Regions from separate parts of the Streptomyces sp. NPDC046308 genome, predicted to be linked through region 1. Evidence: riboswitches for the same ligand, from Rfam matches in the RefSeq annotation. Region 1 holds a riboswitch; each other region holds the start of a gene.
The links. A riboswitch is a leader RNA that binds a small molecule or an ion and turns the genes downstream of it on or off. The one in region 1 is predicted to bind cyclic di-AMP.
Positions count from the first base shown of each region.

Region 2: it holds a riboswitch for cyclic di-AMP, as region 1 does, so the genes downstream of both, ACZ6JT_RS29300 (M23 family metallopeptidase) here and ACZ6JT_RS23820 (transglycosylase family protein) in region 1, are expected to answer to the same signal.
Region 3: it holds a riboswitch for cyclic di-AMP, as region 1 does, so the genes downstream of both, ACZ6JT_RS05445 (M23 family metallopeptidase) here and ACZ6JT_RS23820 (transglycosylase family protein) in region 1, are expected to answer to the same signal.

Region 1 is NZ_JBVJFB010000006.1:69,450-71,703, reverse strand. Features, by position in the region: gene ACZ6JT_RS23825 (transglycosylase family protein) at 1-894, shown strand, start outside; cyclic di-AMP (ydaO/yuaA leader) riboswitch at 1,174-1,346, shown strand; gene ACZ6JT_RS23820 (transglycosylase family protein) at 1,350-2,051, shown strand.
Region 2 is NZ_JBVJFB010000008.1:308,610-310,863, reverse strand. Features, by position in the region: gene ACZ6JT_RS29305 (M16 family metallopeptidase) at 1-703, shown strand, start outside; cyclic di-AMP (ydaO/yuaA leader) riboswitch at 921-1,079, shown strand; gene ACZ6JT_RS29300 (M23 family metallopeptidase) at 1,093-1,893, shown strand; gene ACZ6JT_RS29295 (GntR family transcriptional regulator) at 2,076-2,254, shown strand, end outside.
Region 3 is NZ_JBVJFB010000001.1:1,240,663-1,242,916, forward strand. Features, by position in the region: gene ACZ6JT_RS05445 (M23 family metallopeptidase) at 156-1,187, opposite strand; cyclic di-AMP (ydaO/yuaA leader) riboswitch at 1,190-1,375, opposite strand; gene ACZ6JT_RS05450 (tyrosine-protein phosphatase) at 1,691-2,254, shown strand, end outside.

The sequences.
Region 1 (2,254 bases):
GTCGCCGAGTGCGAGAGCGGCGGCTCCTGGAGTGCCAACTCCGGCAGCGGCGCGTACGGCGGGCTGCAGTTCACCCAGGAGGAGTGGCAGAACGCCGGCGGACTCGACTTCGCCGAGCGGGCCGACCTCGCGAGCCGGTCCCAGCAGATCGCCGTGGCCGAGCGGGTGCTGGCCTCGCAGGGGCCGCAGGCGTGGCCGCTGTGCGCCACCTCGGCCGGACTGGAGCAGCAGGGCCCCGCCGCCAAGGTGGACCCCGGTCTGCCCGGCAGCTCCGGCCCGATCGCCCCCTCGCCCTCCCGCCCGGACAACGCGGTGCCGTCCACCACCGGAGGCGAGCCGGCCAAGGACTTCGGCGCCCCGACCCACGCGGCGCCCAGCCCGACCGGCAGCCCCTTCCTGATCCCCGACGCGCCGTCCGTCGGACTGCCCGTCATGCCGGCGCCGGACGCCCCGACGACGCCTCCCGTCGACCCGTCCCAGCCGACGGTCCCCGGAACCCCGGGCACCACGCCGCTGCCGCCCGTCGACCCGACGGCTCCGACCCTCCCGGTGGACCCCTCGGCGCCCACCACCCCGCCCACGACCGCCCCCGCCACCCCGGGTGCGACGCCGACGGACCCGGCGTCCCCGACCGCCCCGGGCGCCACTCCGGGAGCCTCTCCGACCGAGGGCAGCGGCAAGCACCGCGGGGCGCCCGCGGCCGAGGCCCCCGTCCCGTCTGACGCCGCGTCGGCCCCGACGTACACGGTCCAGGAGGGCGACAGCCTGGCGACCATCGCGGTTGCCAAGGGAGTCAAGGGCGGCTGGAACGGCCTCTACGAGGCCAATGAGCAGGTCATCGGCGAGGACGCCAATCTGATCAAGCCCGGACAGAACCTGGATCTAACCACGTAATAGGGACACTTCAGGCGTCCGGAAAGAACTGATTGTCGGTTATCTGTAAGTGAGACATGCGTCTCTTCCGGTCAACTGGCGTGTCCCGCCCCGGGGCTGCTGCAAACCCCGCCCTCACCTGCGCAAACGTCCTTGCGGACAGCGCAAGTAGGGGCCCTCTCTCCCCGATGTTCCTCGTTGAACATCGGGGAGAGACCTGTCTACCTTCTGATTCGCCCGCCACCGCGGGCTCCTTCGACCGCATCGCCGAATCCTGCCGGCGGACGGGGGGAACAGTCGTCGCGTCAAGCGCCGAAGGCAGGAGCGGGGGAACCAAGGTAGGCGCCGGGAGCGGCCGTTGAGAGACGGTCACGCCACCGGCTAGGGGTCAAGACGTGCGCTAGGTCGCACGGCCGGGCAACTCACTCGCCCGAACCCGACAGCTCACCTCGTAGGCGTCGGTGAGGAGAAAATCCATGCTGCTTTCCGGCAAGGGCAAGCACCGTCGAGCCTCCAAGGCCGTCCGCATCGTCACGCTCGCCGGTGTCGCCGGTGTGGCCGTCGCCGCCCCCCTGATGGCCGCGGGCTCCGCCAGCGCCGCCACCGCGTCCGAGTGGGACAAGGTCGCGCAGTGCGAGTCCGGCGGCAACTGGTCCATCAACACGGGCAACGGCTACTACGGCGGACTGCAGTTCTCGTCCTCGACGTGGGCCGCCTACGGTGGCAAGTCGTACGCCGCGCAGGCCAACCAGGCCTCGAAGTCCCAGCAGATAGCCATCGCCGAGAAGGTCCTCAAGGGCCAGGGCAAGGGCGCCTGGCCGGTCTGCGGCAAGGGTCTGTCGAACTCCTCCTACGCCGGTGGCGGCACGGAGGGCTCGACGCAGAACAAGCCGAAGGCCGACTCGAAGAAGACCGAGACCAAGGTCGCCCCGAAGGCCACGCCGAAGAAGGAGACCAAGCGCTCCGAGGCCCCGACCACCCGCTCCGAGCGCCCCGCGGCCCCCGAGGCCCCGAAGACCGGCAACGGCTCGTACGAGGTCAAGTCGGGCGACACCCTGGGCACCATCGCCGAGGCCAACGGCGTCAAGGGCGGCTGGGAGAAGCTCTTCGAGCTGAACAAGGACATCGTCTCGGACGCCGACCTGATCTTCCCGGGTCAGAAGCTGAAGCTCAGCTGAACACTGCGGCAATAGCCGCAGGAGCGTACGCAACGCACAGTGTTCCCCCCGCCCGGCGCGTCTCCCCCCACGCGCCGGGCGGTGGTGTGCGTACCGGATGACGGGCGACGATCCGGAGACCTATGTCCCGGAAGAGGGGTATTCGGCCCCTTTTTCGTCCCAGGGGTCGGGCGGTCGGCCGGTCGAGTGCCCCGGGCCGGTTA
Region 2 (2,254 bases), on a different contig from region 1:
CACCCTGGGGGCGTGGACGGGCAACACCGCCGCGGCCCTGCCGGTGCCGCCGGTGACCGCCGACGACACCGGCCGCGTGGTCATCGTGGACCGGCCCGGCGCGGTCCAGACGCAGCTGCTGATCGGCCGGATCGGGCCGGACCGCCACGACCAGGTCTGGGCGGCCCAGGTGCTGGGCACGTACTGCCTGGGCGGGACCCTCACCTCCCGCCTGGACAAGGTGCTGCGCGAGGAGAAGGGGTACACCTACGGCGTGCGCGCCTTCGGCCAGGTGCTGCGCTCCACCGCGGACGGCAAGGGCGCCTCGATGCTGGCCATCAGCGGCTCGGTGGACACCCCGAACACCGGTCCGGCGCTGGAGGACCTCTGGAAGGTGCTGCGCACCCTCGCGGAGGACGGTCTGACCGACGCCGAACGCGACGTGGCGGTACAGAACTTGGTGGGCGTGGCCCCGCTGAAGTTCGAGACGGCGGCCTCGGTCGCCGGCACCCTTGCCGACCAGGTCGAGCAGGAGCTGCCGGACGACTACCAGGCGCAGTTGTACGCCCGGCTGGCCGAGACGGGCACCGTGGAGGCGACTTCGGCCGCCGTGAAGGCCTTCCCGGCGGACCGCCTGGTCACGATCCTGGTGGGCGACGCGGCAGTGATCGAGGAGCCGGTGCGCGCCCTCGGGATCGGGGACGTCTCCGTCGTCACCAACTGACCTGTCGGTGACGGCCGGCTGACGGTCGACCGACGGAACGCGCAGGGGCTCTGGCGGGCATATCCGTCGGAGCCCCTTTTGTCCGTTTGGTGGCTAGGTTGCTCGTATGGGGTGTGGCGTACGCAACAAAAAGGCGCGTCTGTTTGGCGATTGACTGATGATCCGCCTAGCGTCGGCCGTGCTGTCCGTCAGTTGTGCCCGCCGCACCCGCGGCACCGGACAGCGATCGCCGAGTCCCCGTCAGGCGCGAGCCTGGGGAGCCGGGGACCCACATGAGTCCCTGGGGTGAATCGGACCCCCTCGCAAGAGGAGGCCCGTAGGAGACCTTCCTGCTCCGAACCCGTCAGCTAACCCGGTAGGCGAGAAGGAAGGAAAGGATCAAACCCTTCATGGCGTTTGGCAGTCGTCCCGCTGGTACCGGTAAGCACCGTGGCTCCAGCCGTCTGAGCAAGAAGACCGCCGGTTACGCCGGTATCGCCGCGATCGCCACCACGGGTGTCGTCGGCTCCCTCGCCGCCCCGGCCTTCGCCGCGGACAATCACAGCAGCTCCGCCCCGGAGAACGGGCTGGGTGCCGTGGTCGTCGCCGAGGACCTCACGGGTGACATCGCCGACCAGGCCGATTCCCAGCAGCGCGCCGCCGAGCACGCCGCCGCCAAGGCGCAGGCGGAGGCGGAGGCCAAGCAGAAGGCCGCCGAGGCCAAGCGCCTCGCCGAGGCCAAGGCGAAGGCCGAGCGCGACGCCGCCGAGCGGGCGGCCCGCGAGGAGGAGCGCAAGCGCCTCAACACCTTCGTCGCCCCGGTCGACGGCTCGTACGTCAGCACCCAGTACCACGCGGGCGGCGGCATGTGGTCCTCCGGCAGCCACACCGGCATCGACTTCCACGCGGCCTCCGGCACCTCGGTCCACGCGGTGGGCTTCGGCACCGTCGTCGAGGCCGGCTGGGGCGGCGCGTACGGCAATAACGTCGTCATCAAGCACAACGACGGCACCTACACCCAGTACGGGCACATGACCTCGCTGAACGTCTCCGTCGGCGAGCAGGTCACCCCGGGTCAGCAGATCGGCCTGTCGGGCTCCACCGGCAACTCCAGCGGCCCGCACCTGCACTTCGAGGCCCGCACGGGCTCGCAGTACGGCTCGGACATCGACCCGATCGCGTACCTGCGTTCGCACGGCGTCAGCCTCTGACCCCGTCCCGCACCTTTTCCGAAGGCCCCGGCTCCCCGAGCCGGGGCCTTCGTGTTGCGTCTCTGTGCAAATGTTTCGCATTTTCGGCCGCTCTCGGAAATTATCGTGTGTTGCAATAGAGTCGCAGCACGCGCATGTGCGTGCGATGGGGCTGGCAGTCGGAAATAGGCGGAGGTTCGGTCTTGCGTATTCCTGCGCACGCGGTATGCACGGCAATCCGCGACGACATCGTCTCCGGGGTGTTCGAGCCGGGCAGCCGGCTGACCGAGGAGGTGCTGGCCCGCCGGTACGGAGTCTCGCGCGTCCCGGTCCGCGAGGCGCTGCGGACCCTGGAGTCCGAGGGCTTCGTGACCACCCGGCG
Region 3 (2,254 bases), on a different contig from region 1:
ATACTTCACTCCCGTAACCAACCTACGCCAACGTAATGAGGGGTTGACGGACCGTGATCTGTACCACGTGGGGGATAAGGAATAAGTACACGTGAGGCCGGGACCCCCCTCGGGTCCCGGCCTCACGTGTGTCCCTGCGCCGACGGCGGGTGCCGTCAGATGGTCACGCCCTTCGAGCGGAGGTAGGCCAGCGGGTCGATGTCGGAGCCGTACGAGGGGCCCGTGCGGATCTCGAAGTGGAGGTGCGGGCCGGTGGAGTTGCCCGTGGAGCCGGAGAGGCCGAGGGTCTGCCCGGCGGTGACGCTCTGGCCGGAGGAGACGGACAGCTGGGACAGGTGGGCGTACTGGGAGTACTTGCCGTCCGCGTGCCGGATGACGACCTCGTTGCCGTACGAGCCGCCCCAGCCGGCGGAGACGACGGTGCCCGCGCCGACGGCCCTGACGGTGCTGCCGGAGCTCGCGATGAAGTCCACGCCGGTGTGGTAGCCGGAGGACCACATGCTGCCCGCGGCCTTGTACTGGGTCGAGACGCCGGTGCGGGCGAGCGGGGCGACGAAGCCGGAGGCCGACTGCTGCGCGGCGGGTGCCCCGGCCTCGGAGTCCTGCTGCGCGGGGGCGGCCTTGGCGGCCGGCTTCGGCGCCGGCTTCGGCGCCGCCTCGGGGGCGGACTCCGGAGCGGCCTCGGCCTCCGCCTCCGCCTCGGGGGCGGCCTCGGGGGCGGCGTCGGGGGCGGCCTCGGGGGCGGCCTCGGGGGCGGCCTCGGGGGCGGCGTCGGGGGCGGCGTCCACCGGGTCCACCCCGCCCGGACCGCCGAGGTGCAGCTTCAGGCCGGGGTGGATCAGCGACGGGTTGCCGCCGACCGCCTCCCGGTTGTCGGCGTACAGCTGCTCCCAGCCACCGGAGAGATGGCGCTCGGCGGCGATCACGGAGAGGCAGTCACCCGGCACGACCGTGTAGACGCTCGGGGCGGCCTGCACGGCGGCGACGGGCGCGGCCTGCAGCGCGACGGGGACCTGAGGAGCCACCGCGGGGGCCACCGCGGTCGCCGCGGCCGGGGCGCCGGCCGCCTGTGCGCCCGCGGCGCCCATCAGCGGCAGCGCGAGGGCCGCGCCACCGGTGCCTGCGACGGCGAAACCGCGCGATATCGAAAGGGACTTGGGACGGCGGTGCTTACCCTTTGCAGGCATGGCGAATTCCTCTCCGGCGCCTGCGAGGTGAGCTGTCGGGTTCGGACTGGAGATGTCCGGCCGTACATGCACTGGACACGTACGTCTTCACCCCGAGCCGTCCCGGCGAAAGATCTCCGAAAAGATCTCCGGGACAGCGGCCTACCTGGTTCCCCCGCTCCTGCCGCGCGAATAGTCGGGTGCGGTTTCCGGGCGGCGGCAGGATTCGGCGATCCACCCGGATCGATCGCGAAGGTAAACCCTTGCGACGGCGGGGAACAAGCCACGAATTTCCTGACGGAATCACAGGAATGAGAAATCGGCTGAATTCTGGTCACCCTGCGTCCATTAGTCGCCGTCAACAACCGCTCCGACGCGGCCATTCGGCCTTCGTGATCAGGCACTCACGGTCACCGTATGATCTGGCTCACGGGGACGTGCCCGATCTCGCCTCCGGATATGGCAAGTTGGCGCCAAACAGCTCAATTCGGACAGAAATCTCACCACGAAGCGGAGGAGTTCCCGTGACCCAGCAGATACAGGAGCCGGAGCTGACCGGAGTGCGCAATTTCCGTGATGTGGGCGGATTGCCGACTTCTGATGGTCGAAGGGTCAGGACGGGACGACTGTTCCGAAGCGGACATCTCGCACATGCCACTGAAACCGATGCAGAATTCCTCGCCTCGCTCGGCCTCCACACCGTCTTCGACTTCCGCAACGCCGCCGACCACGCGCTGGAGGGGCCGGACGTGGAACTGCCCGGGGTACGGAACGTGAACATCCCGCTCTCGGATCCGGCCGACGGCAAGGAGTTCTGGCGGCTGGTGCGCGAGGGCGACCTCGACCAGCTGCGCACGATCCTGGGCGACGGCAGGGCCGCGGCCCGGATGACGAATTCCTACCGCAGGATCATCGAGCAGCGCACGGCCGAGCACAGCCGGGTCGTGCACGCGCTCGCCGAGGACAGCGTCCCGGCCCTCCTGCACTGCGCGGCCGGCAAGGACCGGGCCGGCCTGTCGATCGCCGTCACCCTGCTCGCGCTGGGCGTCGAGCGCGACGCGATCGTGGCGGACTACCTGGAGTCGAAC